Regions from separate parts of the Oscillibacter acetigenes genome, predicted to be linked through region 1. Evidence: a T-box and tRNA genes for the amino acid it is inferred to sense, from the RefSeq annotation. Region 1 holds a T-box; the other regions hold tRNA genes.
The links. A T-box is a leader RNA that pairs with one kind of tRNA and senses whether it is charged. The one in region 1 lies ahead of OCV80_RS07375 (valine--tRNA ligase), so its partner is inferred to be a tRNA-Val.
Positions count from the first base shown of each region.

Region 2: it encodes a tRNA-Val, which carries the amino acid that the T-box ahead of OCV80_RS07375 (valine--tRNA ligase) is inferred to sense. The anticodon was not compared.
Region 3: it encodes a tRNA-Val, which carries the amino acid that the T-box ahead of OCV80_RS07375 (valine--tRNA ligase) is inferred to sense. The anticodon was not compared.

Region 1 covers NZ_JAOQKG010000003.1:126,351-134,172, forward strand. Annotated here, with positions in the region: gene OCV80_RS07345 (M24 family metallopeptidase) at 1-363, shown strand, start outside; gene OCV80_RS07350 (replication-associated recombination protein A) at 489-1,757, shown strand; gene OCV80_RS07355 (S1 RNA-binding domain-containing protein) at 1,738-2,673, opposite strand; gene OCV80_RS07360 (DUF951 domain-containing protein) at 2,768-2,959, shown strand; partial or broken gene OCV80_RS07365 (sigma-E processing peptidase SpoIIGA) at 3,244-4,038, shown strand; gene sigE (RNA polymerase sporulation sigma factor SigE) at 4,103-4,807, shown strand; T-box leader at 4,854-5,079, shown strand; partial or broken gene OCV80_RS07375 (valine--tRNA ligase) at 5,231-7,822, shown strand, end outside.
Region 2 covers NZ_JAOQKG010000001.1:616,651-624,472, reverse strand. Annotated here, with positions in the region: gene OCV80_RS03140 (ATP-binding protein) at 234-2,234, opposite strand; tRNA gene OCV80_RS03135 (tRNA-Val) at 2,474-2,547, opposite strand; gene OCV80_RS03130 (hypothetical protein) at 3,141-3,362, opposite strand; gene OCV80_RS03125 (helix-turn-helix domain-containing protein) at 3,469-4,107, opposite strand; gene OCV80_RS03120 (DUF3990 domain-containing protein) at 4,073-4,765, opposite strand; gene OCV80_RS03115 (helix-turn-helix domain-containing protein) at 5,723-5,935, shown strand; gene OCV80_RS03110 (class I SAM-dependent DNA methyltransferase) at 6,018-7,517, shown strand; gene OCV80_RS03105 (restriction endonuclease subunit S) at 7,507-7,822, shown strand, end outside.
Region 3 covers NZ_JAOQKG010000001.1:147,212-155,033, forward strand. Annotated here, with positions in the region: gene OCV80_RS00735 (hypothetical protein) at 2,975-3,316, shown strand; gene OCV80_RS00740 (hypothetical protein) at 3,599-3,751, shown strand; tRNA gene OCV80_RS00745 (tRNA-Val) at 4,245-4,321, opposite strand; gene ymfI (elongation factor P 5-aminopentanone reductase) at 4,433-5,167, shown strand; gene OCV80_RS00755 (XRE family transcriptional regulator) at 5,220-5,966, opposite strand; tRNA gene OCV80_RS00760 (tRNA-Tyr) at 6,183-6,267, opposite strand; tRNA gene OCV80_RS00765 (tRNA-Thr) at 6,278-6,353, opposite strand; gene OCV80_RS00770 (hypothetical protein) at 6,496-6,684, shown strand; gene OCV80_RS00775 (hypothetical protein) at 6,681-6,914, shown strand; gene OCV80_RS00780 (sigma-70 family RNA polymerase sigma factor) at 6,895-7,191, shown strand; gene OCV80_RS00785 (YitT family protein) at 7,295-7,822, shown strand, end outside.

The DNA.
Region 1 (7,822 bases):
CCCAAGTACGCCGCCATCCACGACCTGGTGCGGGAGGCCAACGAGCTGGCGGAGTCCATGCTGCGGCCCGGCGTGCCCCTGTGCGACCTGGACAAGGCCGCACGGGACCACATCTCCGCCGCCGGATACGGAGAATACTTCACCCACCGGCTGGGCCACTTCATCGGCCAGACGGAGCATGAGAAGGGCGACGTCAGCGCCACCAACACCACCCTGGCCAAGCCGGGTATGATCTTCTCCATTGAGCCCGGCGTGTATCTGCCCGGCGAATTCGGTGTCCGGGTGGAGGACCTAGTGCTGGTGACGGAGGACGGCTGCGAGATTTTGAACCACGTGGACAAGCACTGGAAGACCGTTGGCTGAGTTTACAGGCCGAAAGCCGGGAGGACGGACTGTCTTCCCGGCTTTTTGGCGTTTTCCCGGTGGAAATTTCCAATGGGCCATGCTATAATGAATGTTCCGAGATCAACAGGGAAGGGGGTGCCGCCATGCAGCGGCCTCTTGCGGATGAGATCCGCCCCAAAACATTGGACGAGGTGGTGGGCCAGCGGCATCTGCTCTCCCCCGGCGCCGTGCTCCGGCGGCTGATCGACAGCGGCACGGAGGCGAATATGGTGTTCTACGGCCCCTCCGGCACCGGAAAGACCACCATCGCCAACATCATCGCCCGGCAGACCAATAAGACCCTCCACCGGCTCAACGCCACCACCGCATCCTTGCAGGACGTGAAGGACATCATTGCCGACGTGGGGACGCTGCTGGCCCCAGGGGGCATTCTGCTGTACCTGGACGAGATTCAGTACTTCAATAAGAAGCAGCAGCAGAGCCTGCTGGAATTCATGGAGAACGGCTCTTTGACCCTCATCGCCTCCACCACGGAGAACCCGTACTTTTATGTGTACGGAGCCCTGCTGTCCCGCAGCACGGTGTTTGAGTTCAAGGCCGTGTCGCCGGAGGAGGTGGAACCCGCTGTCCTGCGGGCACTGAAGATCGAGCAGGACCGTTCGCCTCTGCCCCTGGACTGGGAGCAGGATGTGCCCCGGCAGATCGCCACCGCTTGCGGCGGCGACGTCCGCAAGGCCATCAATGCGGTGGAACTTCTGTGCCGGGCAGCCATGCCCAGAGATGGGAAGCTGATGCTGACCCTGGACGACGTGGAGCAGGTGGCCCAGCGCAGCGCCATGCGGTACGACAGAGGCGGCGACGCCATGTACGACGCCGCCTCCGCCCTGATGAAGTCCCTCCGGGGCAGCGACCCGGATGCGGCGCTCCACTACCTGGCCCGCTTTCTGGAGGCGGGGGACCTCATCACCCCCTGCCGGCGGCTGCTGTGCTCCGCCAGCGAGGATGTGGGGATGGCGTACCCCCAGGCGGTCTCCATTGTGAAGGCATGTGTGGATACTGCCATGCAGCTGGGGCTGCCGGAGGCCCAGCTGCCCCTGGCCCAGGCGGCTATCCTGCTGGCCACGGCCCCCAAGTCCAACAGCGTGACAGCCGGTATCGGCAGGGCCTGGGCAGACGTGAGGGCAGGCCGCACCGGGGACGTGCCCCGGGAACTGCAGAACGTTCACGCGGACTCCGCCGGTATGGAGCGGGAGCAGGGCTACCTGTACCCCCACGACTTTCCCCGCCACTGGGTACAGCAGCAGTATCTGCCCGATGCCCTGAAGGGTGTCCATTACTACGAATACGGCGATAACAAGACGGAGCAGGCCGCCAAGCACTACTGGGACGAGATCAAGGGTCCTCAGCCGTGAACACCGTCTCCACGGCCGGCTTCTCATACCCGGCAGGGGAGTAGACCCACCGGTCCAGTACCCCGTCGGTGATCTGATAGCGCAGCGGCTCCGGCTCTGCCAAGGGCGGCAGCTTTTCGATCACCTGGAGCTTGATCTTCATCCGCTCCGGACGGATGGACTTGATGTAGACAGAGACGCCGTCCCCCGGGCGCAGGTCCTCCCGGGCGTCTGCCAGGCCGGAGAGGTTGGGGGCCAGCTCGATGAAGCTGCCGTACTCCTTCACGCTGCGGACCTCGCCCCGGACTGTCTCGCCGGGATGAAACCAGCTGGCATTCTCCATCCAGGTGCCCAGCAGCTCCTTGTGAGTCATGGTGATCCGGCGCTTCTCCCGGTCTATGGACCGGACGGCTGCCAGAATCTTCTGCCCGGGCCGGAACCGCTCCTTCGGATGGGAAATGCGGGAGACGGAGATGTGCTCGATGGGCAGCATAGCCACGATGCCGCAGCCGATATCCAAAAAAGCGCCGAAGGACTCCAGATGCGTCACCACCGCAGTGACCACGGAGCCTGGGCGCAGGTGCTCCAGGAAGAAGTCCATGGCCCGCTCCTGAACGGCCCGGCGGGAGAGCAGTGCCGTGGGCGCGCCCTTTTCATCGGCCCGGAGGGCCGTCACGAGAAAACAGGCGGGCTTTCCCACCCGGGAGAGGACGGCGATGTCCCGCTGGGCACCGCTGATCCAGGGGGAGAGGACCTCCTCCCGGGGAATGCGGGCCTGGATGCCTCCCAGGGAGAGAAGCAGGTTGTGTCCGGCATCACACCGGAGGACCCGATCCTCCAGCACCGTGTTCTGCTCCATGGCCTCCCGCAGGCTCTGGAGCGTGAAAGAAGAGGGAGGGCGCAGGCCCTCCGGCGGATACAGCTTGTTTTCCGGCATATTGTAATCGCATCCTATCTGCCGCAACGGCGGCGTGTTGTTCCATACCGTTACTATATGCAGCCCGGGAGGCTGCTTTGACAAGGAGGCCAATATGGACCTGCATCTGCATGACAAAGTGGAGCTGAAGAAAGCCCATCCCTGCGGCAGCACCCAGTGGGAGATTCTGCGGGTGGGCATGGACATCAAGCTCAAGTGCCTGGGCTGCGGGCATGAGCTGATGCTGCCCCGCAGCAAGGCGGAAAAGAGCATCCGCAAGATCCTGACGGAGGAGGGAAACAAGTGAGCAACAAGCACAGACTGTTTGCCGCGATCCTGGTGGTCATTCTGGTGATTTCCATGCTGGCATCGCTGATTGTTCCGTATTTATCATTGCTGTAAAGTTATTTCCCATCACAGTATTTCCGTGCCGCCGGAGCCGCAGCATTTGTGCTGCGGCCCCAATCGGCTGCCGGGGGGACGCACCTTTTTACAGGGCGCGTCCCCCTTTTGCGACCGTATTTCTCTGCGGTCTGCCCTATAATAGTCCCACGGAACGGAAGGGAGGCGGAGCGCTTGACCGTGGTGTATGTGGACAGCGTGTTTGTGCTGAACGCGCTGATGGACTATCTGCTGGTGCTCTGCGCCGCGCGTCTGGCGGGCATTCCCCTCCGGCGGAGACGCTACCTTCTGGCGGGCCTGCTGGGGGGCGCCTATGCCGTGGCGGTATTTCTGCCGGGGCTGGGCTTTCTCTCCGCAACGCCGGTGAAGCTGGCGGCAGGCATACTGCTGGCGCTGGCGGCCTATGGAGGAGAGGCAAAGCTGCTGCGGCTGACGCTGCTACTGTTCGCCGTCTCCTGTGCCATGGCCGGGTGCGTGCTGGCCCTGGGCCTGGTGGCGGGGGGCGGCGTGCCGATGGTGAACGGCGTGTTCTACACGGACGTGGATGCAAAGGTGCTGCTGACCGCTGCGGCCGCGGCCTATCTGGTTCTGACAGTGGTGTTTCGTGCGGCGGCGGGAAAGGGCGTCCGGGGCGAGCTGGTGCGGGCACAGGTGTGTCTGGCCGGGCGGACCACGGCGTTTACCGCTTTCTGCGACACGGGAAACGCCCTGCGGGATCCGGTCTCCGGAGCGCCGGTGCTGGTGGTGGCTCCGGGGCGGTTGGACGGTGCGCTTCCAAGAGAGGTCCGCTCTCTGCTGGACCACGGGGCGCTGGAGCGCCCCGCAGAGCTGCTGGAGCCCATGATGCGGGCGGCGCCGGAGCTGCGGTTCCGTCTGATCCCCTACCACGCGGTGGGAGTGGCGGGCGGACTGCTGCTGGCGGTGCGCAGCGACTGGACGGAGGTGGCGGGGGAGCGGTATGCCGGACTGCCGGTTGCCTTTTCCCCCACAGAGCTGGGGACGGGATACAGCGCCCTGTGGGGCGGCGCGGCTGGAAGGAGAAGAAACCATGAAGGACTGGATGAAACAATGGCGGCGGCTGCTGGTGCGGGTGGGGCTGCTGCCGCCGGCGGAGCTGCACTACATCGGGGGCAGCGACACCCTGCCACCGCCCCTGAGCCGGGAGCGGGAGGCGGAGCTGCTGGAGCGCATCGGGGAGGAGGACGCCCGCAAGGAGCTGATCGAACATAATCTGCGGCTGGTGGTGTACATTGCCCGGCGGTTCGAAAACACGGGAGTGGGGATCGAGGACCTGATTTCCATCGGCACCATCGGGCTCATCAAGGCGGTGGGCACCTACCGGACGGACAAGAACATCAAGCTGGCCACCTATGCCTCCCGGTGCATCGAGAACGAGATTTTGATGTACCTGCGCAAAAATGCCGGGCGGAAGGGGGAGGTGTCCTTCGACGAGCCGCTGAACACCGACTGGGACGGCAATGAGCTGCTGCTCTCCGACGTGCTGGGGACTGAGGCGGACGTGGTGATGCGCCCCATCGAAGAGGATGTGGAGCGGGACCTGCTGGCGGCGGCCATCAACGTTCTCTCGCCCCGGGAAAAGCAGATCATCACGCTGCGGTTCGGCCTGGGGGGCGGAAAAGAGCAGACCCAGAAAGAGGTGGCGGACCAGCTGGGCATCTCGCAGAGCTACATCTCCCGGCTGGAAAAGCGCATCATCTCCCGGCTGAAGAAGGAGATCCTGCGGCTGAGCTGACGCTTGACAATCGAACCGGGGTATACTATACTAAAATAAAATATGGCAAACTGCGAGGAAGGGAAGCAGTATCCGGTGGGCAGCGGCCAAGAGAGAGAACGGTTGGTGTGAGTTCTCCCAAAGCCGCCGGAGAAGTCGTCCCGGAGCACCGGAGCCGAAGCATCAGTAAGCCCCGGCGGAGGCCCACCGTTGACAGGGCAGGCGCAAATGCGCCGCAGAGTGCGGGTTTTCCCGAATCCAGGTGGTACCACGGACATTTGTTCGCCCTGAGCCGAAAGGCCCAGGGCGTTTTTGCTGTGTAAGCGCGCATAAAGCATTCCGCTGGAGCTGAGCTGCGATCTGGTGAACGGCAGGGCGGTGCGGACCGGCGCCCCAGTCATGACAAAAAGGACGAAAGTTCAGAGAATAGGAGAGATCGAACGTATGATGAAAGAACTGCCCAAGGTGTATGAACCCCAACAGGTGGAGTCCCGTATCTACCAGATGTGGGAGGACAACGACTGCTTTAACGGGGATCCGGATCCCAAGAAGAAGCCCTTCTCCATCGTCATGCCGCCACCCAACGTCACGGGCCAGCTCCACATGGGCCACGCCCTGGACTGCACATTGCAGGACATCCTGACCCGCTTCAAGCGGATGCAGGGCTACTCCACGCTGTGGGTCCCCGGCACCGACCATGCCGGCATCGCCACTCAGATCAAGGTGGAGGAGGAACTGCGCGTCAAGGAGGGCCTGACCCGCTATGATCTGGGCCGGGAGAAGTTCCTCCAGCGGGTGTGGAAGTGGAAGGAGGAGTATGGCAACCGCATCGTGGAGCAGCAGAAGAAGATGGGCGTCTCCTGCGACTGGAGCCGCTCCCGCTTCACCATGGATGAGGGCTGCTCCAAGGCTGTGCGGGAGACCTTCTGCGAGCTGTATGACAAGGGCCTGATCTACAAGGGAAGCCGCATCATCAACTGGTGCCCCCACTGCATCACCGCCCTGTCCGACGCCGAGGTGGAGTATGTGGACAAGCCCGGCCACCTGTGGTATATCCGCTATCCCCTGGCCGACGGCAGCGGCGATCTGGTGGTGGCCACCACCCGTCCCGAGACCATGATGGGCGACACCGGCGTGGCTGTGAATCCGGAGGACGAGCGGTTCCGTGATCTGGTGGGCAAGACCTGCATCCTGCCCATCATGAACCGGGAGATCCCCATTGTGGCGGACGACTACGTGGAGCTGGGCTTCGGCACCGGCGCCGTGAAGATGACTCCCGCCCATGACCCCAACGACTTCGAGGTGGGCCTGCGCCATAACCTGGAGGTCATCCGCTGCATCGGCGACGACGGCAGGATCAACGAGAACGGCGGCCCCTACAATGGGATGGACCGGTACGAGTGCCGCAAGCAGATCGTCAAGGACCTGGAGGAGCAGGGCTATCTCGTCAAGACCGAGCCCTACAACCACAATGTGGGCACCTGCTACCGCTGTCACAATGACGTGGAGCCCCTGATCTCCGCCCAGTGGTTCGTGAAGATGGAGCCCCTGGCCAAGGAGGCCCTGCGGGTGGTCCGGGAGGGCGAGGTGAAGTTCGTGCCCGAGCGGTTCGCCAAGACCTACACCAACTGGATGGAGAACGTCCATGACTGGTGCATCTCCCGCCAGCTGTGGTGGGGCCACCAGATCCCCGCCTGGACCTGCGACGACTGCGGCCACATCAACGTCTCCCGGGAGGACCCCACCAAGTGCGAAAAGTGCGGCTCCACCCATCTGACCCGGGACCCGGACGTGCTGGACACCTGGTTCTCCAGCGCCCTGTGGCCCTTCTCCACCCTGGGCTGGCCGGAAAAGACCGCTGATCTGGACTTCTACTATCCCACCAGCGTCATGGTCACCGGCTATGACATCATCTTCTTCTGGGTGGCCCGGATGATCTTCTCCGGCTGTGAGCAGATGCACCAGATCCCCTTCCACACCGTGCTGATCCACGGTCTGGTGCGGGACGACAAGGGCCGCAAGATGTCCAAGTCCCTGGGCAACGGCATCGATCCGCTGGAGATGGCGGAGAAGTATGGTGCCGACGCGCTGCGCTTCAACCTCATCACCGGCAACTCCCCGGGCAACGACACCCGGTTCTACACCGAGAAGTGCGAGGCCATGCGGAACTTCGCCAACAAGATCTGGAACGCCAGCCGGTTCGTGATGATGAACCTCACCATCGACAAGTGTGAACTCCCTGCGGCGGACGCCCTGGCGCCGGAGGACAAGTGGGTCCTCTCCAAGCTGAACACCCTGGTGAAGGAGGTCACGGAGAACCTGGACGCCTACGAGATCGGCGTGGCCTCCGCCAAGGTCTACGACTTCCTGTGGGATACCTACTGCGACTGGTATATCGAGCTCACCAAGACCCGCCTCCAGGGAGAGGACGAGGGGGCCAAGCTGGCGGCCCAGAATGTGCTCTGCTTTGTGCTAACGGAGCTTTTGAAGCTGCTGCACCCCTTCATGCCTTTCATCACGGAGGAGATCTATCAGGCCCTGCCCCACGAGGAACAATTCATCATGACCTCCCGGTGGCCTGAGTACCGGGCGGACCTGGCCTTCCCGGAGGAAGAAGCCGCAATGGAGGCCGTCATGGACACCATCAAGGCCATCCGGGCCCGCCGGGCGGAGATGAACGTGCCCCCTTCCCGGAAGGCGGAGGTGCTGATCGTCACCGCCACCCCGGACGTCTACGCCCAGGGCAGGCACTTCATCCAGCGGCTGGCCTATGCCAGTGAGGTGAAGTTCGCGGACGCCGCCCCGGCGGATGTGTCCGGCATGGTGACTGCCGTCACCCACAATGCCACGGCTTATCTGCCCCTCAGTGAGCTGGTGGACATCGCCGCGGAACTGGAGCGGATCCGCAAGGAGATCGAGAAAGCCCAGAACGGCCTGCGGGGCGTCGAGCAGAAGCTCTCCAACGAGAAGTTCGTCTCCCGGGCCCCGGAGGCGGTGGTGAACGCCGAGCGGGAGAAGGCCGCCAAGTACAAAGAG
Region 2 (7,822 bases), on a different contig from region 1:
ATTCTACACCGCAATAAAACAATGATAGAGAACTGTTTATGATTCTGGTTATGAATACGACCTAACTGATAAACAAGTGCCCTAACACACTTGATTGTGTGTTAGGGCACTTCGGAAATAATGGGGGGACGCTGGTTTCAGCTCGGCATGAGCAAAGAGCGTATTCCGCAACCACTTTGGTTGCGGAATATGACTGTGAATTGGTATTTCATGTATGACAGAATTACAGAAAATTATATCCCCAGTTTATCAAAGAGGATTCTATTGCGCTTCTTTGCGTCATTTATAATTTTGTCATAAGATAAGATTTCGATATATGCATTCATCTTATCATTATACTTATAATACCCAAGTTTATCAGGTGTTTGTGAAAAATCGTGGAAATCCAAAATCTGCTCTAATGTGGTTGTGATGTCACACACGGCATATAAGTAGAATTTGGTGTTTTGTCCGACTCTGATTACACGTCCATCTTTATCCCTTTTTTTGTTGCTCCTCAACTGTGAAACATATTCATATAACTGATTGACAGGATTATTACTGCTATTATAGTCATCTCGCATCGGACGTTTGAGTTCAAACAAGACAATATTCTCGTATTCTCGACCGTCATTTTCTTCATCAGAAACAGCGACTGGAGAATCCAAGATCATTATGTCTGTTCGGTCTTCTTTCGGATTGTTATTAAACGGAATATCGGAGGAAATATAACTGCAATAGGCGAGCTTCTCATCCAGCAACCACAAATTATGATTGCTATAAGGAGTATCCGCAGAGGTTGTTCTCATTGGATAAATGATATTATGGAGAAAACTCTCTTTTTGAAAATGCCCATCATCATTTTGACGTATTGCAAACTCCATCAAGTCGAGGATAACCTTGCGGTGAGCAACATATTCGGCTAATGCGGCCCCATTAGCGCTATTTATTTTTTCGATTTGCAATCCAAATTTCTGTATGTACTCGTCTGAACTGATTACACCTTTATTCAGTTCATCGAGAAGCTGAGTATTTTCTTTGGCTGTTGTTCTATCGAACTCTCTTTTTATACGATGTAGTTCATCATCCAATTTATCCTCACTTAAATTAGGCTTGATTTTCGCAATTGCCTCAGGTGTGTACTTCAACAGATGACGAAACTGTGGGGCCCGATGCGTTACATAATCTGTTATTCTTCGAATTTTTTCTGTGGCAATAGGCTGAAGGTAGTCTTTAAGAAATTCATTTACTTCGACGACAACCGCTCGCATGATCTGATCCATAGTAATCATGTTTGCCATGCTATCTAATGGGCCACCGTCAGGAATGTTAAAGGAAAGCCTGTTCATATCAACGGCCTCATCGAGGTAATGCCCTCTCAAAACACCAACATACCAGAATCCACTTTTTTCGAAGATTTGTCGATCAAGATCGGTAATATACTTATCCAGTTCTTTTGTTTCTACTAAGCGGTTATGTGCACACAAATATAATTTGTTGCCGTTGATAGTGGACTCTTCGGCTTTTACATGGAGCAACTCAAAGGTTTCATCATTCAAGACAATAGTCTTGCTGTTAGCTTCAGATCGAATTTTCTCCTTAAATATATGATTTAAGTTATGAGTTTCATCAATATCCTGCAGGATGATTTGGGGACAATCATCAGAAATGAAATATACAAGACAATGCTGGATTATCCGCATAGCAATGGTAATACTGCGTTTAGGAACATTATCGGCATACGGTTTAATGTAATTGAGCAATCTGACTGTCGTTTGATTATCATTATACCCGGTGCAGTCGGTGAGGGTATCATTGATGCCAGAATTAGAAATGGAGAAATCAAAGGATCGTTTTACATATTCATCTTCCTCGGAATAGACACTCTCTATCTCAGCTTTTTCGAATGCAATCAGCCAAGAAAACCGTCCGACACCCTTGCCGCCAATTTGGGATTTGTATGTTGAGTCCGATTCCATAAACGAAGCAATATTTGCTTCATTGAATCCAATTCCATTATCAATAATTTCGAAGGACTGAATTTGGGGCAATTCACCAGTGCCATCGAGTACAAACTGTCCATCACGAAGAATTCTGATAATTATTTGGCCTTCAAAAGATGGATCGGTGGATTTCCGCTCACCAATGGCATGAATTGCATTCACGATAGCCTCAAAAAGCGGCACAAGTGGCTGATTTTTAGGAAGATTAAAGTTTTTTACGCGACCGCGTATATTGATTGAAAACGGTCTCATATGGTAGCAACCTCCTTGCTGATAGAATTGCTTTGATTGGTTACTTGGACGAGTATCATAGGAAAGCGCCCTATGTCATTTACAGTTTCCATCATTAAAGTTTTCCAAATCGAGTGCCGTGCGGCTTTTTGGCCGCTTTACACTCGAATTGTTGCTTGACATAAAATAACTCCTCTTTTGGAATCAAAAAAGACCAAAAGAGGAGTTGAATACAAATATAAAAAGCAACAGCTTAAAATGATCGTATGGGGGACTCGAACCCCCGTCTACCTCTTAGTCAAGGAGGCGCTCTATCCAACTAAGCTAATACGGCTAATTGGAATATTAAAATTATAACACAGTCAAATTAATACTGCAAGAGGGAAAAATGTTTGATGGAAGGCTTTTGTGTGGGATGGACTTCTGTATATTAAAAGTGCTTCCGACAGGATTTACTACCGAAAGCGGACGGTTTTGCTGTAGAGAGTAACTCAGAAATTGCGCCGCAATAGACAAAGAATAAGAAAATCCCTCTGAAATCAACGATTTCAGAGGGATTTTGGTCCGAGTAGTGCGGCTCGAACGCACGGTCTCCTGGTCCCAAACTTTTGAATAAAAATTTTTCTACTTTTTCCAGTTCTTTATAGCCGTTTTTGCTTTATTATGGCCGCTCTTCGCAACTCTTGACTCCACTGTTTCCACATACTCCACGGCCGTCTGTAGTCAAACATGTGGTCAAAAACCGCTTTCTGAACACCCTCGTGACAGGGGGACAGAAAGCGGTTTTTCATAGTTTGCCGGAGTGCTGCGGACAGATGATTAGTCGCTCCGGTTTGCCGCATTGTACCTCTGACGGAAAGGTTAAGCAAGTCCTTTATACAGGGACAGGCGGCGCAGAATTTGCATCGCTATAGACAAAGAATACCTTCACGCATTTGCCTTCTGGAGATAAAACTCACTCTCCGCAACTCGTGTCACAAAATCATATTCCAGCCGTGTTGCCTTTGAGGGGGAAATATTGTAACGCTTAAACACAGAGCGAAAATATGCAAAGAACTCCCGGTCTTCCTCTGCCATCGGTGCAACCCAGCCATTTTCGGCACCATGGGCTTCGATTTTCTCTAACTCTGCCATACGCTCTTTATCCATGTCAGTTACCCCTCCTGGAAGGAATCACGTTTTTCCCTTAACAGCTATTACATTCCCGTAATACATGTGGTATTTTAAGGGAAAGACTCCCCTTTTCGCTACGGACTTACGTTTCCAGAAGATCCTCCATCGTACAGCCGAGGACTTTTGCAAGGCTAAGAACAGTCTCCGCACTGGCTTTGTTGATGTCCTTGTTGCGCTGTTCGTACATTTGAATTGAGCGAAGACTGACATTGCTTCGCTTGGCAAGCTCTGCCTGCGTGCAGCCATAAAGCGTGCGGATACGCTTGAGGTTGGTATCAGCGAAGTATTCGCGCACTTTGGCATCGACAATATCAGCGAATTTAGTGACATCCGCTTCATGAAGGGGGGAATACATCTGCTGCAAATCTTCAAACGAAAGAACCTTAAAAATATCACTGAACTTTCTTCCGGAGAACCATTGGTAGTAGGCGACTGCCCAGCCGATCCAATACTCTCTGGAACGGCTGAAATTCGCTTGAGGCTTGGCGGTCAGCGCTTTGCCCGTAGTCTCAACGAGAACATCAACAGCAGTTTCAATCCCGCTTTTCCCCAAAAGATATGAAGGTTCACCATTCTCAATCCGATTACTGACGGAACTGACGGAAAACAGCTTTATAAAGCTATCTCCGGCAACTCCGCACGCGTTGATAGCATAATCAAAAGCATCGCCCAGTAATGCCTGCGCGTTACTCAGATAGATTTCTTGGTATGCGTGGGTCATCGTTTTGGATGCCTCCTCTTATGATATCAAGGATATACAGACCATCTGTTTCCTCTTCAAGTATATCCGAATAAAGTTGGTCGGCTTCATCATTTCGAGCCTTGCGGCGGACATAATATTTTTCCTTTTCTGCAATAGAAAATCCATCGTAATGCAGCAGCGAAAAGGCGTATTTAGACTTGATGACAATCTGTTCGCCTAACTTGCCAAGTCGCATAGCGTTTGCGAGTTGCTGTACGGAAATTCCGTTATTTAGGAAAGACGCAGCAAAGTCAAAATAGGAGTCATCGGCACGATATCCGATGATCAGGTCGTAGGCATTGACGTTGACGCCGAAATTGTCGATCAGATATCGTTTTGCCCGCTGTGCGGCTGGGCTTTTGATAGAAAACAGACGATGCGCTACCAGAACAGCAATCCAGTTCAAAATCGTATAGTCTGGATTGTTCAGATTCAGAATTTTCAGGTATTCTGTATCAAGACTGTAACGATTGACGAAGCCGTTACGCAGAGAGGATACAGCCCATTCTTTGGCGAGTTCCTCGCTTTCCGTGCAGTAGAAGCCCAGTCCGAAGTCATTGTTCTGCTTACCCAACCCAAAGGTTGGAGATTCTACGATCTGTTCGGAGCCATGATATAGGGTAATTTTCTGATTCATCTCCGCATCCTCCTAAGTATCACTGTAAAAATAGTATCACCAAAGTGATATAAAATCAAGCAATATTTGTAGAGAAAAAAGAGAGCATTTCCCGCTTGAAAAATGCAGGCTCTTCAGACGAATATTTCCAAGAGAAACATAAAGATAATCAATGATATTGAGCATCCATTTTGCTGGTGGTATAATTAAATGCAGCTAAGTAGGATATTGCAGAACTGCTGGAAAAATACAAATACTCCGCAGCAAAGCGAAAGAGAAGCACCGCACCAATATTTGAAAATATTTAAGAGCTTCCGGGTGGTAGTGCGCCACTTGAAACCGACTTGATACTAACTTAAAACTAACTTGCGTGTAACTTGCGACCTAACACACAATCTGACGTTCAAATTGTTGGATGGATTATTGATATGGGAAGACTGATTTCCAAGAAGACTGTGGAGAGAAAAAATGAATTCGATTCTCGACAGCATAAGAGTAACCTCCGCAACATCTGCGGGACATTTGCTGCTGAGGGTATGACGATCAGCAAATATACCCGCAGAAATCTTGACCGAATCGCCAGCGGGCAGACCAGCTATCAGCAAGTTCTGGCCGAGCTGAGAGCGAAGTACGAAAAGAGAGGATAGTGGTGCAGTGTCCGGACACTGACACCGGCCAGTTTGCTGACTTCGTGAATGGTCATCATGGGCATCCCTCCTGCGTGTGAGCTTACCATACACTATGACGTAACGGAAGAGTCAAGAGAAAAATCCTCTATTTGCGAAAAAATCTATGCGCTGTGATTGCTGCAAAAATCGTGCAAATCTATCATTTTCTTGCTTCCTGTGTCAAAATGTGCTATTATTATAAACAACGCTGTCATGTGTTGGAATAGGCCTTGGCAGTATGGCTGCAATAGACCGAATGCTCTGCCAAGCGGCAGAGCATTTTTTGTATATCGGTACGGAGGAGATATTTATGTCTGTGAGTTATAAAAAACTCTGGAAGCTGCTCATCGATAAGGACATGAAGAAAAAGGACCTGTGTGAAAAGGCAGGCATCAGCCCTGCATCCGTCACCAAAATGGGCAGGAATGGGCATGTCACCACAGAAATTCTCTTGAAGATATGCACCGCGCTGGATTGCAGGATTGAGGATATCGTGGAGATTGTGCCGGATAAAAACGACTAATTGGATTCATCCTCATTTTTTGAACGAATTTCAAATGACTATAAACTTTTGGTAGGCATGAGATATATGGGAGGAAAACACTATGGCTGGAAATACAAGCAATATCGGCTTTGAGAAGCAAATCTGGGATGCAGCTTGCGTCCTTCGCGGCAACATTGACGCATCGGAGTATAAGTCCGTTGTCCTCGGTCTTATCTTCCTTAAATACATATCGGATCGCTTTGAGGCGAAGTACCGGGAACTGGTTGAAGAAGGCGATGGATTTGAAGAAGATCAGGACGAATACACTGCCGAAAATATCTTCTTTGTCCCAGAGAATGCAAGATGGAGTGCGATTGCTGCTGCCGCTCACACGCCGGAAATTGGCACGGTGATTGATGATGCAATGCGCAGTATAGAGAAAGAAAACAAGCGTCTCAAAGATATTCTTCCTAAGAACTTCGCCCGTCCAGAACTGGACAAGCGGCGGCTTGGTGAAGTGGTTGATCTCTTCACCAACATTCAGATGATCGAGCATGGGAGCAGCAAGGACATTCTCGGTCGCACATACGAATATTGCCTTTCCAAGTTTGCCGAGCAAGAAGGCAAACTTGCTGGTGAGTTCTATACTCCCTCTTGTGTTGTGCGTACCCTTGTTGAGGTGTTGCAGCCGTTTAATGGACGTGTTTATGACCCGTGCTGCGGCTCTGGCGGTATGTTCGTTCAGTCCGCAAAGTTCATCGAAAATCATGGCGGCAACATCAACAAGATTTCCGTCTTTGGTCAAGACTCCAACCCGACCACATGGAAGATGGCTCAGATGAATCTTGCTATTCGTGGTATTGAAGCTGACCTCGGCAAGTTCAATGCGGACACGTTCTTTAACGATTGTCACCCGCTGCTCAAGGCAGACTTTATTATGGCAAATCCGCCCTTCAATCTCTCCGGCTGGGGCGCGGATAAACTCGTTGATGATGTCCGTTGGCAGTATGGTACGCCTCCTGCTGGCAACGCAAACTTCGCGTGGTTGCAACACATGATCTGGCATCTCGCTCCGAATGGACGTATCGGCATGGTGCTTGCAAATGGTTCGCTTTCCTCACAGTCCGGCGGTGAAGGCGAAATCCGCAAGAACATTATCAACGCTGACCTTGTGGACTGTATCGTCGCAATGCCGACGCAGCTCTTCTACACGACGCAGATTCCGGTATCACTCTGGTTCCTTGCAAAGAACAAGAAGCAAAAAGGCAAAACGCTGTTCATCGACGCCCGGAAGCTCGGTACTATGGTCACACGAAAGTTGCGCGAACTGACAGATGAAGATATCAAGAAAATTGCTGATACCTACAATGCCTTCGTCGAAGGAACACTTGAAGACGAGAAAGGATTCTGTGCGGTTGTTACTACTCAAGACATTGCAAAGCAGGATTACATTCTCACGCCGGGACGGTATGTTGGCATTGAGAAACAAGAAGATGACGGTGAGCCGTTTGAAGAGAAAATGGGACGCTTGACTTCTGAACTTTCTGAGCTTTTCGCTAAGTCTCATGAACTTGAAGCTCAGATCAAAGCGCGACTGGGGGCGATTGGATATGAGATTTAATCTATGGGAAGATTGCAACAGGGTTCCTCTAACCGAGCTGTTGTCTTTTATTGTAGACAATCGCGGCAAGACTGTTCCTACTGCGCCAAGCGGACACAAGCTGATAGCAACGAATTGCGTGACAAACAACACCCTGTTTCCGGTGTATGAAAAAATTAGATATTTAAGCGAGGAAACTTATCAGACATGGTTTCGGGCACACCCGATTCCCGGCGATATTCTTTTCGTGAACAAGGGAACTCCGGGACGAGTTTGCCTTGTTCCTGATCCCGTTGATTTTTGTATCGCGCAAGATATGATTGCAT
Region 3 (7,822 bases), on a different contig from region 1:
CCAAAAGAAAGCCTGTGGGCATTCTCTGAACAGATGAAAGAGGAATTGGCGGGTCAACTGAGCCCGATACTTGATGAGACGGAGGCATGGTTGTCTATCAGAGCTGCTATAAGGGGAACCGCGGCAGAGCCCCATATCCGGCAGGAGCGGTCCCTACAAGTGGAGGAGCTTCCGCCCGAAAATGTCACTATTGAGATGATGGAGCACCGGCTTTTTGAATCTGGGTGTGTATGCTCCGGATCGCCCATGGAGGGGATTGGCAGAAAAGTCCGGCGGACATGAGTCATAATCCCCACACAGGTGAGGATTCGGGCATACATACGCTTGTCAAAATTGCACACGGCAGAAACGGAAATGCCCATCTTGAAAGCTGAAAAGAAGACTGCCCGAATCCCTGGCAGCTCCGCAAGTTTTGAAGCTGGAGGGCCGGACTATCCGGAGCAAATGCTATATGCGGCTGTACCGGACCGCAGGGATGTGGAACACCCTGTCGTGCTGTATGAATACCAGCCGAACTGGAGGACAAAGAAGAGGCGGAGAAACTTCTGCCGGAGAGTGCACCGGATACTCACAGAACATTGAAGGGAGAATGGTTCCATTAAGCGAGCCTGCTGAAAAGCGGGCTCGTTTTTCAGCCCTGGACAGGCAGATGTCTCTCTTTGCCCCGAAATGCCGAATTTTCCAGCAGTTAGATTGCCATGGAAATGCCGTTTAGAGTGATGGACGACTATATGCAGACGAATTTCCCTGAAGCAAAACCACACACTTCAGCCCCACCATGTGCATAGCATACCATGAGCATAGGCCTTATGAGAAAGGAACGATTGTAATGTCTGCTCTCTTGAAGAAATTCAGCAACCTTCTGTGTGTTAAAAGCATTGTAACGCTTGTCTTGACGGTAGTATTTGCCTATCTCGCTGTTTTGGATCGAATTTCCAACCAAGATTTTTTAACAATTTTTTCAGTTGTCATCGCATTCTATTTCGGCACACAGAGTCAGCGCCTGAATGAAAAGATCGAGAAGGACACAGACAAGAAGCAACTTTAGCTATAACCACAGTTCCCTTACTTTGGATGAGAGGTCAATGAGATGAATTATTTTCCCAACAACAATTTAAATAAAGAACGTCATTGCGGCTCTGCACCTGACAGAGACTCCTCCTGTCAGTGTTTTTGCCCCATTCTCTCCGGTGAACGCGGCCCCCAAGGTGAACGTGGGCCGCAGGGCGAACGCGGGCCCCAGGGTGAACGCGGCCCCCGCGGAGAGCGTGGTCCCCAGGGGCCAAAGGGTGAGCAGGGCTGTCCCGGTCCCATGGGCCCAAAAGGAATGGTGGGCCCTCAGGGACTCCCGGGGCCTCAGGGTATTCGGGGCGATATGGGGCCAAAAGGAGACACAGGAGATATCGGACCGCAGGGTGTCCGCGGGGATCCCGGCCCCATGGGCCCCAAAGGCGACCGCGGCCCCGTAGGGCCTAAGGGTGATCCGGGACCGGCTGGCCCAGTCGGCCCCAGGGGGGAAAGAGGCATTCCGGGCGACCGCGGCCCTCAAGGAGAACAGGGACCTCAGGGTGAGCAAGGGCTTCCTGGTGAGACCGGCCCTCAAGGACTCCAAGGAGATCGCGGCTGTCCCGGACCACAGGGAGAACAGGGCCCCATCGGTCCGGCAGGGCCCCAAGGCGAGCGTGGCGAAAGCGGCCCTCAAGGTCCGGCAGGACCCCAGGGTGAGCGGGGTGAAACCGGCCCTCAGGGTGAACCTGGCCCTCAGGGACCCGCGGGCACGACACCTACCGTCACTGTGGGAACTGTCTCCTCCGGTACTGCCGCAACCGTCACCGCCAATCCGACGGACACCGGGATCTCCCTGGACTTCGTGGTTCCCGTCGGCCCTGCAGGCCCTCAGGGAGAATCCGGCCCGACAGGTCCCCAGGGCCCGGAAGGGCCTCAGGGCGAGCGGGGCGAAACCGGCCCTCAGGGACCTGCGGGCACGACACCTACCGTCACTGTGGGAACTGTCTCCTCCGGTACTGCCGCAGCCGTCACCGCCAATCCGACGGACACCGGGATCTCCCTGGACTTCGTGGTTCCCGTCGGCCCTGCAGGCCCTCAGGGAGAATCCGGCCTGACAGGTCCCCAAGGTCCGGCAGGACCCCAGGGTGAGCGGGGTGAAACCGGCCCTCAGGGTGAACTTGGCCCTCAGGGACCCGCGGGCACAACGCCTACCGTCACTGTAGGAACTGTCTCCTCCGGTACTACCGCAGCCGTCACCGCCAATCCGACGGACACCGGGATCTCCCTGGACTTCGTGGTTCCCGTCGGTCCTGCAGGCCCTCAGGGAGAATCCGGCCCGACAGGTCCTCAGGGCCCGGAAGGGCCTCAGGGTGAACTTGGCCCTCAGGGACCCGCGGGCACAACGCCTACCGTCACTGTAGGAACTGTCTCCTCCGGTACTACCGCAGCCGTCACCGCCAATCCGACGGACACCGGGATCTCCCTGGACTTCGTGGTTCCCGTCGGTCCTGCAGGCCCTCAGGGAGAATCCGGCCCGACAGGTCCCCAGGGCCCGGAAGGGCCTCAGGGCGAGCGGGGCGAAACCGGGCCTCAGGGTGAACTTGGCCCTCAGGGACCCGCGGGCACGACACCTACCGTCACTGTGGGAACTGTCTCCTCTGGTACTGCCGCAGCCGTCACCGCCAATCCGACAGACACCGGGATCTCCCTGGACTTTGTGGTTCCCGTTGGCCCCGAGGGGCCGAAAGGTGAACCTGGTGAAGTTGGACCCGAAGGACCGCAGGGCATCCCTGGGCAGACTCCTGAAATTACAGTGGAGCAAAATATACCTACTGTCTACAAGGTTCGGTTTAAAACTGCGGAGACAGATTTCCTGACTCCCAATCTAAAAGCTGTTCCGGAGGTTTACAACGCAAATCTGTCCTCTGCTGGAAGTGTCTTGACGGTTCCTCTGGAGGCGCTGAACATGACCTTGCAGAACACTTCGGCCACTTCACTCCGCTTTTCCCTCCAGCCTGCGGTAACAGGAACGTCTATTGTGGCCGATATTCGCCGCGCAAGTATTTACGATGGAGCTTCTATTGACAGCCAGACCAATGACAACCTGACAATCTCAGGTGTGTTCGTAGTGGATGATCTGATCTACAGCCAGTCTCAGGAGATGCACTGGACACGAATCCGGCAACAAGAGCCCTCTACCGGTCTTTGGTCCATGTGTGAGATCCGAATCTTTTCTTCCCGAGGCGGTGCCCGTACGTCTGTATGCGTCAACTGGCTATACACGGGAGCCAGTTTCCTGGCACCATAAGTTTTCTTTCTCAGGACTGCAAGTTGCTCTGTGGGGCACTATAAATATTCATCAGAAGTGCAGTAATGTAAACGTGAAACAGAGGGGCAGCCAAACGGTCGCCCCTCTGCTCACACTTACCCATAAAATCAGATGATGAGATGTGAATGCTTTGCAGATGCTCCTTACCCCACTATACTGAAAGCAGAACATGGAATGGGGGGAGGGTATGCTGGGCGGGCGGGACTATACCGGGTACTACCGGCGGTGCGATGGAAAACTATCGATGGGATTCCTGCGGCCATGGATGCCGACACCGGCGAGGAGACTGCCATCCGGATTCTGTTTCTGTTCTTGGACCCGCCCAAGTATTACACGATAAGCAAGCAGTCCCTCTGCGCATTTCTGGAGGTGAGTGGGGGAGCGGAGAGCCGAGTGCAGGTGTCTGAGAAATAAGACGATTACGGGTTCCGCTATTAGTCTCCTGGAAGAAAGCGGAGTCCGCGGCCCGGTGCGCCGGAGCCCTGGCTATTCTCTGTTTCTGTGGTATGTTGTGTTGCTGAACAAGGGAGGCGACACGTATGAACGACTACATGAAGGCCCTGCACCAGCGGTTTTTCTGGGAACTGGAGCGTCCCAGCCTCTCTACTCCCCGAAAGTGAACGGGAAACGAATGGCACCAACGTCTCCGTCCATACAGAGGCGGCGTGCAAGGAGAAGTTGGCCCGGCTGATCGCGGAGATCGCCGCCGAGAAAAAGCGGCGGAAGCAGGCAGAACTGGCAGGTTGAACAAACGGGCCTCCCAGGGCGAACTGCTCTCGGAGGCCCGTATTTTTCCTGACTGTGGCTGGTTGAGTGGTCAGGGATAAAATAAGGTTACATAACACGCATGAAAATTGCGAAAAAATTATAAAAAAGTTCCGCTTTCAACAGAAAGCGGAACTTTCGATGGTGGACGATACAGGACTCGAACCTGTGACCCCCTGCACGTCAAGCAGGTGCTCTAGCCAGCTGAGCTAATCGTCCAAAACGGAACGTATATAGGATACACGAAAACGCACCTTTTGTCAACACTTTTCTTGCGCGATCCTGTTTTTTTTGTTATACTGCTGACAGCACTATGACAGGAGGATCACTATGAATCGTGTGGCATTGGTCACTGGGGCTTCCCGGGGGATCGGGAGAGCGATTGCGGCAGAGCTGGCGGAGGCGGGACATGCTGTCTGTATCAATTACCTGACGCACCGGCAGGAGGCGGAGACGCTGGCAGAAAAAATCCGGAACCATGGTGGAAATGCCATTGCAGTTCAGGCGGATGTGGCGGACCGGGCGGCTGTGGAGACGATGGTTCGCACTGCGGAAGCGGAGCTGGGACCCGTGAGCCTGCTGGTGAACAACGCCGGCATTGCGGGGCAGATCCAATTTCAGGATATCACAGATGCCCAGTGGAATCGCTATCTGGGCGTGAACCTGGGCGGCGCCCGGAACACCATCCAGGCAGTACTGCCCCACATGCTCCATGAGAAGGCGGGCTGCATCGTCAACATCTCATCCATCTGGGGACTGCGGGGAGCCTCCTGCGAGGTGGCGTATGCCTGCACCAAAGCCGCTCTCGTGGGGCTGACCCGGTCCCTGGCGCTGGAGCTGGCGCCCTCCCACATCCGGGTCAACTGCGTGGCTCCCGGCGTCATCAACACCGACATGGTTCAGGTTCTGGGACAGGAGACCCTGCGGGATCTGGCGGAGCAGACGCCTCTGGGACGGCTGGGGACGCCGGAGGACGTGGCCCACGCCGTTGCCTTTCTGGCCTCCGACAAGGCATCCTTCCTCACGGGGCAAATCCTCGCCGCCGACGGCGGGTTCATCGTTTGAAGACTGCCGAACAAGAGAGCCGGGCGCCGCATAGGCGGCGCCCGGCTCTCCGTTACGTCCGCCCCGGCAGCGGCAGCGCGTGGAGGATCACCCGGCCGAAGCAGGCGAGCGTCCGGCCGCTGCCGGCGGTGAGTACCACGTCCGCATCGGCCCGCGCCCGGTTTAGGGAGAAAAGATACACCGTTCCGGCGGGATCCTTGTAATACTGCTTGCAGAAGATATCCCCGTCCACGCAGAAGATCCCCACGTCCCCGGCCTTCAGGGGATCGCGATTCACATAGACCACGGAGCCGTCCGGGATGTAGGGGACCATGGAGTCCCCCTGGATACGCACAGCAAACTCTGCGGCCTGAGGCACGCCGTCTGTGACCTGGAGGTAGTCGAAATCCTCGCCGAACACTGGCGCCGCATAACCGGCCGCCGCAGGGGTCCGGTACAGGGGAATGACCCGGGGCTCCTGCTCCGGGGCTGCGGATTCCTGCTGACAGGCCCGCAGCGCCTCCACCATCGTCTGGACGCTCTCCCGCCCCAGGGGAGAGAGGGAGCGATACTGCTCCAGCAGCTGCCGCTCCCGCTCAGTCAGGACGTCCGCGCCGCGGCGAAAGCTGTCCTGAAACAAGGTGTTGGGGTCCGTCTCCAGACAGTCGAACAGCCGGAGCATCATCTCCTCCTTAGGGAAGCTGACACCGGTCTCGTAGTTGCTGACAGTGGACGGTGTGACGCCCAGCCGATCCGCCAGCTGGGGGCGGGAGAGAGCCAGCTCCTCCCGACGGGCTTTGATCCGGTCTCCAAATGCCATGGATCCCATCCTTTCCGATGTTCTTGACAGTATCCTATCGGATTTCAAGGAAGCTGTCAATCCAATTTTACAAGAAACTTGTAAAATTATACTTGACTTTCAAAAAAACTTGTGCTACTGTATAGCTGTAAACAAGATACTTGTAAAATAAATAAAAATTTACAAGTATCTTGTTTATCAAAATGAAAAAAGCGCCCGCGATTGCAGGCACCTTTTTGGTGGGGGAAGGTGGATTCGAACCACCGAAGCCGAAGGCAACAGATTTACAGTCTGCCCCATTTGACCGCTCTGGAATTCCCCCATATTAAAACTGGAGCTGGTGGACGGATTCGAACCCCCGACCTGCTGATTACAAATCAGCTGCTCTACCAGCTGAGCTACACCAGCAGTTCCAACAGCAGAATTTATCTTACCAGATAAGCGCCTGTTTGTCAACAGAAAATTTTTGCTTTTCCACCCGTTTTTTTCATTTTGCCGGCGGGGCACATGAGACTTGCCGGGATCTGTATACAGGAAAGGAGCATCGCATTTGGAAACAAAGGAACATACCCGCCGACGGCGGACGCTGCGCTGCTCGCTCTGCGGGCTGGAGATCACAGAGGGAGAGGACTACTGGTACTGCAACGGCAGCAGCGTATGTGGGGCCTGCCTCCCGGTGTTCGCCCGGGCGGAGCTGGCTCCCTTCCGCCAGGTGCGGGGAAGGGAGGCGGCGCCATGACGCTGCTGGAGATGTCCGCCCTCTACGCGGAGAGCGCGGCCGCCCTGCGGCGGCGGATCGGCGAGCTGCGGCAGGCGGCGCGGGAGCTGAAGGACGAGGAGGACCGCCGCCTTCTGCGGCGGCGGATCACAGAGCTGACGCCGCTGCTGCAGGAGACCCGGGAGCTGGCGGCGCTGACGGCCCATTATTACGACAGGAGCTATCACAGACATGAGAGATACACGCTTTGACGCCCGCAGCAGCGAGTGGATCGGGGACATGACCGTCTGGCTGCGGGACCATGCGGAGGATAACAGTGAGCAGCTGGAGCGGCTGCGGCGCGGCCTGCGCCGGGCCCGGGAGCAGGAGCTGACGCCCCGGCAGCGGGAGATGGTGTTCCTCTATTACGACCGGGGACTGAAAATGTCCCAGATTGCTCAAAAGCTGGGGGTGAACCGCTCCACCGTCTCCCGCACGGTGAAGCGGGCTAAACAGCGGCTGTACCGCTGCCTGCGGTACGCCCTGTAATTTTCCCTCTTGAGGTTTTGCGGGATACACCGTATAATCGGTATCAAAGAGGGACCATGGATATCCGCAGAAGGGAGCTGCACTCCCAAGGGAGGTTTTACCCATGCTGTACACTACCCTGCACAACCGAATCCTGCGGCTGGTGCTCGCCGTGCTGGGCGAGCTGATCGCGGCCGCGGCGCTGAATCTCTTCATTGTCCCCCTGAGCCTGTACACCGGCGGCCTGCTGGGCTTCTGCCAACTGGTGCGAACGCTGCTGCAGGACTTCCTGGGCGTGAGCTTCGGGGCCTACGACATCGCAGGCGTCCTCTATTTTCTGCTGAACATCCCGCTGCTCATGATCGGGTATCGGAACCTGGGCAGGGGACTGGCGGTGCGGACCATCATCTGTACGGTATCCTACTCTGTTTTTTACAGCATCATTCCCATTCCCACGCAGCCCATTGTGGACGATTATCTGACGGCCTGCCTGCTGGGCGGCATCCTCACCGGGATCGGCAGCGGAATCGTCCTCACCTGCGGCGGCAGCGGCGGCGGACTGGACGTGCTGGGACTCATCATGAGCAAGCGGGACAGTGCTTTTACGGTGGGTAAATTTGCGCTGGGCTTCAATGCCCTGCTTTATACGGCC